2 regions of the Bacillus sp. PK6-026 genome follow, and region 1 is predicted to be linked to the other one. Evidence: riboswitches for the same ligand, from Rfam matches in the RefSeq annotation. Region 1 holds a riboswitch; the other holds the start of a gene.
What was found. A riboswitch is a leader RNA that binds a small molecule or an ion and turns the genes downstream of it on or off. The one in region 1 is predicted to bind cyclic di-AMP.
Positions count from the first base shown of each region.

Region 2: another riboswitch for cyclic di-AMP. It lies ahead of M1D59_RS02725 (dicarboxylate/amino acid:cation symporter); the one in region 1 lies ahead of kdpF (K(+)-transporting ATPase subunit F).

Region 1 is NZ_CP096418.1:2,905,648-2,910,074, reverse strand. Features, by position in the region: gene M1D59_RS14815 (MFS transporter) at 1-1,113, shown strand, start outside; gene M1D59_RS14810 (aldo/keto reductase) at 1,144-1,989, shown strand; cyclic di-AMP (ydaO/yuaA leader) riboswitch at 2,241-2,383, shown strand; gene kdpF (K(+)-transporting ATPase subunit F) at 2,608-2,685, shown strand; gene kdpA (potassium-transporting ATPase subunit KdpA) at 2,711-4,384, shown strand.
Region 2 is NZ_CP096418.1:544,578-549,004, reverse strand. Features, by position in the region: gene M1D59_RS02735 (ABC transporter permease) at 1-78, opposite strand, end outside; gene M1D59_RS02730 (ABC transporter ATP-binding protein) at 71-997, opposite strand; gene M1D59_RS02725 (dicarboxylate/amino acid:cation symporter) at 1,067-2,311, opposite strand; cyclic di-AMP (ydaO/yuaA leader) riboswitch at 2,386-2,527, opposite strand; gene M1D59_RS02720 (AI-2E family transporter) at 2,599-3,639, opposite strand; gene gsiB (glucose starvation-inducible protein GsiB) at 4,029-4,427, opposite strand, start outside.

The sequences.
Region 1 (4,427 bases):
TTAATTGCTGATGACATGAACATTTCAGTGACGACCGCGGGGCTGACTGTATCGTTATACGCTTTGGGCGTGACAGTCGGCGCACCCGTATTGACGTCTGTCACATCGAGTATGCCGAGAAAAGCGCTGTTGCTTGTGATTATGATTATTTTTATGATCGGAAACGGGCTTGCGGCATGTGCCGGAAGCATCGGTGTTTTATTAACCGCCCGCGTGATTTCCGCGTTTTCTCATGGCGTATTTATGTCAATCGGTTCAACGATTGCGGCAAGCCTGGTCCCGGCGGATAAAAGAGCCGGAGCGATATCAATTATGTTTACCGGTCTGACGATTGCGATGATTACCGGAGTTCCCATCGGCACGTTCCTCGGTCAGCTGTTCGGCTGGCGGATTGCTTTTGCGGCGATCGTCGCTATCGGCGCACTGGCGTTTATCGCCAACAGCTTTCTTGTTCCGGCCGATTTGCCGAAAGGCGTCCGAACGTCTTTCAAGAGCCAATTGAAACTTGTAACCAATGGCCGTCTGCTGCTTTTATTCATCATTACGGCGCTTGGTTATGGAGGAACATTTGTTGTCTTTACGTATTTATCCCCGCTGCTTCAGCATGTGACAGGTTTTAAACAGGAAGCTGTTGCCGTCATTTTGCTTACTTACGGCATTGCCGTCGCGCTCGGAAATATCATCGGAGGTAAAGCGGCCAACCAAAAACCGCTTACTGCATTATTCTATATGTTCATCGCCCAAGCGGTTGTGCTTCTCATCTTAACGGCGGCTGCTCCTTATCAGGCAGCGGGCTTTATCGTCATCATGCTGATGGGATTTTTAGCATTTATGAATGTCCCCGGGCTCCAGTCCTATGTGGTAATTCTGGCTGAACGGTTTGTTCCGGGGGCGGTAGATGTCGCATCAGCTGTCAATATCGCTGCATTCAACGCCGGGATCGCGATCGGATCTTATACAGGAGGCGCCATCACACAGTCGATCGGTTTGATTCACACTCCATGGGCCGGAGCTTTGATGGTGCTCGGCGCCGTCGCGCTGACGGGCTGGAGCAGGGCGCTGGAACGAAATGACCAAAAACAAAATCAAGCTTTAAAGAAAAACTGCGCATGATGTATACAAAAATATGAGGAGGCCAATTAGATGACGGCAAAAAATCTGCAAGATCGAATCACATTGAATAACGGGACGGACATGCCCTGGTTTGGACTAGGCGTGTTTAAAGTAGAGGAAGGGCCCGAACTGGTGCAAGCCGTAAAAACGGCAATCAAGCACGGCTACCGCAGTATCGATACGGCAGCCATCTACGGAAATGAAGAAGGGGTTGGCCAAGGAATTCGCGAAGGGTTGAAAGAAGCCGGAATTTCTAGAGAAGACTTGTTTGTAACGTCAAAGGTCTGGAATGACGATTTAGGCTATGACGAAACGATTGCAGCCTACGAAGCGAGTCTCGAAAAGCTCGGGCTCGATTACCTGGATTTATACCTGATCCACTGGCCTGTTGAAGGGCGCTATAAAGCGGCGTGGAAAGCCCTTGAAACTCTTTATGAACAAGGGCGCGTAAAAGCAATCGGCGTCAGCAATTTTCACGTTCACCATCTGGAAGACTTGCTGAAAGATGCCGCCGTCAAACCGGTGATCGACCAGGTCGAGTATCACCCGCGGCTCACGCAGAAAGAGCTGCAAGCGTTTTGCCGTTCGCACAGCATCCAGCTTCAAGCATGGTCGCCGCTGATGCAAGGCCAATTGCTCAGCCACCCGCTGCTGAAAGATATCGCGGACAAGCACGGCAAGACACCTGCTCAAGTCATTTTACGCTGGGATTTGCAAAACGGAGTCATCACCATTCCAAAGTCGACAAAAGCGGAGCGAATTGCCCAAAACGCGGACGTATTTGATTTTGAACTGACCCTCGAGGAAATGAAGCAAATTGACGGGCTGAATGAAAACACCCGTGTCGGTCCTGATCCTGATAACTTTGACTTTTAACAAAAAACGGCCCCGTTCGAATTTCCGAGTGGGCTTCGACACATTTTTTATCCGCCGTTTTTCACAGGTAAAAGCCATAACATGAAAGAGAAAACGAGATATTAAGAGAAAATAGAAGGTAATAAGTCATAAACTGTGTAAAAAAGGTTATAAAATTGATAAACGAGGAAATTTGATCATTTATGAAACTTTACACGATGATTGAACGGGCGTAATATAAATCTCATCAAAAAACTGAATAAAATTTCCAATTAACGTAACCGCTGAATTCCAATTGGAAGCGGGGGAACCAATTTTTTGTGGCGCTGCCACTTGGGGTGAATCCTTTTCAAGGTAAGGTGACTCTTTGCACCTGAATCCGACAGCTAACCTCGCAAGCGTTTAAAGAGAACCAAAAAACGTGCATAAAGCACGGTTTCTTAACTGTGCCCAAAAAAGCCGTAAGAGGTTTGTTCTCTTGCGGCTTTTTTTCGTGCAAAAAACATGAAAGGAGGTGAGCGGAGTGCTGGATATCGTGATGCTGGCCATTGTCGCATTTTTAGCGGGGATGATGTTTCTGTTGCTGAGATGGGCGGGGAAAACCGCTGATCAATCATAAATGTGAAAGGAGTGATTGCCATGGCGCTATTGGCAGCGGGAGCAGCCGCCATGTTTGTCTATTTGACTTATGCTTTATTGAATCCTGAGAAATTTTAATTGTACACAAATTGGGGGTATTGAAATGACGTCGCTCATATCCATCTGTTTTATCCTGCTTGCCGCATTGCTGGCAGCCAAACCAATGGGGCTTTACATAGCGAAGGTATTTGACGGCGCCCCGTCCAAAATCGACCGGTTTTTCCTTCCGGCGGAACGCTTGCTGCTTGAGCTGGGCGGAGTAAAAGGAGAAAACCAATCGTGGAAGAAATACGCCGCCGCGCTGGTACTCACGAATACGGCGATGATTTTCATCGTTTATCTCGTTTTTCGTCTGCAGGGTGTACTGCCTTTAAATCCTGAAAAGGTCGCGGGAATGGAACCCACACTGGCTTTTAATACGGCAGTCAGTTTTATGACGAATACAAATTTGCAGCATTACAGCGGCGAAAGCGGTCTGTCCATGCTTTCGCAGATGATTGCGATCACCTTTTTAATGTTTGCCGCTCCCGCTACGGCGCTGGCAGCCGCGGTTGCGATGATTCGGGGGCTCGCCGGGAAACCGTTCGGCAACTTTTTTGTCGATTTGGTCCGTTCGATCACGCGGATTTTACTGCCGATCACAGTTGTGGTGTCGCTTGTTTTCGTCGCCCTAGGCGTACCGCAGACGCTTGACGGTTCCGTGACAGCCCATACGGTGAGCGGAGGTGAGCAGTCCATTGTTCGGGGGCCGGTGGCGTCCTTTTTATCCATCAAAGAGCTGGGGAACAACGGCGGGGGGTATTTTGGCGTCAACTCTTCTCATCCATTTGAAAATCCGAATGGATGGAGCAATGCGATTCAAATTTTATTAATGCTCTTGATTACCATCTCACTGCCGTTTACGTATGGGAAAATGGTTGGGAATCTGAAGCAAGGCCGCATTCTTTTTGTATCCGCAGGTCTTTTGTTTTTGCTTTCAGCCGGGGCAGCTTTCATGGCGGAATCGCAAGGCAATCCCGTCATCAATCAGCTCGGAATCGAGCACACAGAAGGCAGCATGGAAGGTAAGGAAGTGCGTTTTGGAACATTGAATTCAGCTTTTTATGCGATGGTTACCACCGCGAGCGAGACAGGAGCTGTCAATACGATGCACGACACGCTCACGCCACTCACGGGTCTTTTGGCATTGCTTAATATGATGCTGAACACGGTGTTTGGCGGAATAGGCGCCGGATTGATGAACATGCTTCTATACGCGATGGTTGCGGTTTTTCTGTCGGGCTTAATGGTCGGAAGAACGCCTGAGTTTTTAGGCAAAAAAATTGAAGGAAAAGAAATGAAGCTTTTAGCCGTTACTCTGTTGATTCATCCTTTGTTAATCTTAGGGGCGTCAGCGCTTGCCGTCATGACGCAAGCGGGTCAGGCTGCAATTTCAAATCCCGGATTTCACGGGATCAGCCAGATTTTATACGAATATACGTCTTCAGCCGCGAATAACGGTTCAGGATTTGAAGGGCTCGGAGACGCGTCGCCTTTTTGGAATATAACAACGGGAATTGTGATGTTTATCGGCCGTTATTTCTCAATTGTCACACTGCTCGCAGTTGCGGGGTCACTTTTGAAAAAGCAAACCGTTCCGGAAACAATCGGAACATTTCGCACCGATTCAAGCCTGTTCAGCGGGATTTTTATCGCTTCGATCCTGATCGTCGGGGCTTTAACATTCTTTCCGGTGCTTGTGTTGGGACCGGCCGCAGAATATTTAACATTACGATAAGGGGGCTTTACTCATGAACGATTTGCATCATTCCAGTCAACAG
Region 2 (4,427 bases), 2.0 Mb from region 1:
TGCGATCAGCGCCAGCGATACAAATGTTACTTTTCGCTTCAGCAATTTAACATGCTCGTTTTGAATCAGTTTAAACATCAGTATTCCTCTCTTCCGTTCCATTCGTCCGCGCCATATATTCATCCTCAAGAGACTGCTTAAACGGAGCGATCGAATAGACGTCAATCTCATTGGCGACAAGCTGTTGATTTAAAGCAGGAATTTGCGCTTTCGCCACCTTTACGGCGAGGAGACCTTTTTCGGCGTGGGCTTCGTATCCCTGGTCTTTCAGCCACTGAAGCGCTTTGTCATAGGGCTGTACCTCCAGCATCGCCTTTTCCTGCTTTTCATCCGCATCATTGAGGACGACGGTTGATTTGATTTTCCCTTGTTGAAGGATGACGACCCGATCGCACAAATCTTCCACTTCCTTCAGCAAGTGGGTCGCAAACAGGATCGCCGTTCCTTCTTCTTCGGCAAGCTCACGCAAGTGTTCGCGGAAATCTTTCATTCCCGCCGGGTCCAATCCGTTTGTCGGCTCGTCCAAAATCAGCAGCTTCGGCCGGTGAAGAATCGCCTGGGCAATACCGAGGCGCTGTTTCATTCCAAGCGAGTATGTTTTGACCTTGTCTTCTGCGGCATCTTCTAGCCCGACCCTGCTGATCACTTCCGCCAGTCTATCCCGACCGATTCCAGCGTGCATATTTGCATAGTGTTTCAGATTTTCATAGCCTGTCAGATACGGATAAAATTCAGGATTTTCAACGATGGCTCCGACCGACCGGATCGCTTTTTCAAATTGGCGGTCAATCGGAAAGCCGTTTATGACAATTGATCCGCTCTTCATTTTAATTAACCCGGTAATCAATTTGATGAGGGTCGTTTTTCCTGATCCGTTCGGTCCAAGCAGGCCGATGATCTCCCCTTCATCCGCCGTTAAGCGGATATCCTTCAATATTGTTTTGCCGTCTATGATTTTATCAACATTTTCTATATGTAAAACAGGCTGCTTTGTCATAGCCCCCTCCTCTTTCCCAAAAAAATAAACAGTGCCGAAAAGGCACTGTTTGATTATATCATTTTTGAGTTACACGGACACTTCACTATGAGGGGCTTCGATTTTGCCGTGTTTCTTTTCCGTTTCGGTGACGATGACTGCGCATGCTGCATCACCTGTTGTATTGACAGCCGTACGAATCATGTCCAGAAGTCGGTCAATTCCCAATATTAGCGCAATTCCTTCAACTGGAAGGCCAACTGTTTGAAGAACCATGGCGAGCATAATCAGTCCGACACCCGGAACACCCGCTGTTCCAATGCTGGCAAGCACTGCGGTGAGAACAACCATCAACAGCTGTGTCAGTGACAGGTCATTGCCGTACACCTGAGCGATAAAGACCGTCGCTACCCCTTGCATAATCGCCGTGCCATCCATGTTGATCGTAGCTCCAAGCGGCTGAACAAAGCTTGAGATCGGCTCTGGCACTTTCAGCTTTCTTTGAGCGACATCCATCGAAACCGGAAGCGTCGCGTTGCTGCTTGACGTACTGAAGGCAACAAGCATAACCTCTGAAAAATCTTTAAAGAATGTGAGCGGGTTCCGCTTTGCCAAAAACGCAATCGCTGAGCCGTATGTGACGATGGTGTGGATGAACAGCGCCAGAATGACGACGATCATATAAAGCCCCATTGCTTTAATGGCGTCCCAGCCTTGACTTCCGATTGCCCCGGCAATCAAGCCGAACGTACCGTACGGTGCGAACTTCATGACGAGATTGACGAGATACATCATTAGATCGTTACCTTGTTCAACCACTTTGAGAAGAGCGTCCGCTTTTTTGCCGAGCATCGTAATTCCGAGACCGACCAAAATGGAGAAAGCAATGATTTGCAGCATATTTCCTTCAGCCATTGCCTGAACCGGGTTTGTCGGAATGATATTCAAAAGCGTTTCGGCAATGCTTGGCGCCTTCTCAGCTGAATATTCCGCTGCGCTTGTATCATACGTTCCGATGGTTCCTGGTTTGATGACCAACGCTAAAATAAGTCCGATAATAATGGCAATTGCCGTTGTAACTAAAAAGAAAGAAATCGTTTTGGCACCGATTCTGCCCAGTTTCTTTGGATCTCCAAGTCCTGCTACCCCTAAAGTGAGAGAAAAGAAAACAATCGGTACAACGAGCATTTTAATTAAGTTGAGGAAGATCGTGCCGAGCGGCCCGAATAAAAATGTATTAAGCTTGCTAAATAAATCCGGCGAAGTGACGTTCAGTATAATACCGACGGCTGCACCGAGTAATAGAGCGATAATAATTTTTGTTGCTAACTTCATATAACATATCTCCCCTTTCCAAAAAAAGCCCATGAGAGATCTCCCATGGGCTTTTACCATTAAAATTGGTTCCACATGACTCTCTTCACGTTGATGAGGTTAGCTGACGGGTTCGGACGAAGAGATGTCCGTCTTTCAGTTCGCACGGGAACAGAAAAATTCACCCCAAATGATCGGGTCCCCCACTCCTACTAAAGGATTAAACGTGTGGCGCTATTTCGTTATATAACAGTTATACCTGAAAATTCGAAATATGTAAACCAAATTTTCTGATTTACAAATATATGCTATTTTCGGGTGCCCGCTGTTCGGCTTTTCTCTTGACTTGTGACATCAAGGATATCAAGCAGGAAAACAAATATCGGAATACCGATAATTAAACCCCAAATCCCTATGAAATGTTCAGAAAAAATCAGCACGATAAACGTGAAGAAAATCGGCAGCTCCGTCTTGGCGGACATCAGTTTCGGATTGAGGAAATAGGCCTCTATCGCATGGACGATCATGATGACCAATACCAGTGATACGATATAAGCGATTCCGCCGATACTGTAGGCGATAATGCTTAACGGAATAAGGGAGAGCACAACGCCTGCGACCGGAACCAGCCCGAGGAAAAACACCATGACAGCAAGGCCGAATAGCTGAGGAAAACCCATAATCGCGAGGGCAATGGTCGTCAATGCGCAATTGATGGAGGCGATAATAAACTGAGCCTCAAGCACCTTTCCGAACGTTCTCGTGAATTTTTTACCAAAGTAAGCAATTTCCTCGTAGAAAATGGCTATTTTGCTCGTCTTAAATTTATCCATTAAGCTCAAGACCTTGTCTTTTTCGATCAATAAGAACATGCTGAGAACCAATGACATAACCACCTGCAGGCCAAACGCGCTAATATCTGTGATATATGTATAGATAAAGTTAAGACCTTTTTCCAAATAGGATGTCAAATTGATATCGCCGAACATACCGGTGATCATATCGAGAAAAGGAATGCTGTCAGGGTGAGAAGCAATATACTTTCCTTGTTTGATCAGCTGCTGAATCTGGGTGACGATCACGGGGTAATAGACCACACCGCCGATCGAAAGCGCGATGGCAAGAGCCGCATACAAACAGGAAATAATCAGTCTCTGGCTGACTTTAATAAAGCGGTTTAAAAAACCGCGGATCACATTTTCCAGACGGTTCATCAAAAACGTAAAGATAAATGTGAGCAATATGAGATTCATCATGCTGCGGAACAGATATAAAACTCCCGCCAATACAACAAAAACTGAAAAACGCCTGACCCCAGGATGCTGAAAAAATTTAATCAACGCTGCCATTCGGTACACTCCCACCAGTACTTTAGTCCTTAACTTTTAGCATTCAAACTTTTATAATTACAATTTGATGCATCATCTGTAAATTATATAACAAAACAGACCGGAAATCTCTTCAGAAGATCAATAATTAATAATATTTTAATATGAGCGCTCGTGCAGCAGCGGCAGGCATCTTCCATAAAAAAGGAGGGGCTGATGTTCAGCCCCTCCAGATTATTGACAAAATCCTTTCAGCGTGACCCTCAACCCTTGCAGTCTAGGAAGGCCGAGCATTGGGGCGGAGCGAATGTTGCAATTCGTGAGCACCGATGCGCAGGCCTGACAACGAATGCGAGGGTTTGTCGACACGCTGAGAGGGACTGTTTGTCAGCCCCTCTCTTCACCGTACATTAACCGCTTCTTCTTTGGCGTCCGCCTTTTTCACCGTTTTCTTGATAGAACTCCTTGTCATGGTTTCGGCTTGTGGCTTCTCCGCCTTTTTGACCGATCTCCTGGTAGAATTCTTTGTCATGGTTTTTGCTTGTGGCTTCTCCGCCCTTTTCACCGATTTCCTGGTAGAATTCTTTGTCATGATTACGGCTTGTGGCTTCTCCGCCTTTTTCACCGATTTCCTGGTAGAATTCTTTGTCATGATTACGGCTTGTGGCTTCCCCGCCTTTTTCGCCGATATCCTTGTAGAATTCTTTGTCATGATTTTTGCTTGTTGCTTCTCCGCCTTTTTGACCGATCTCTTGGTAGAATTCTTTATCATGGTTTTGGCTTGTTTTTTCTCCGCCTTTTCTGCCTGC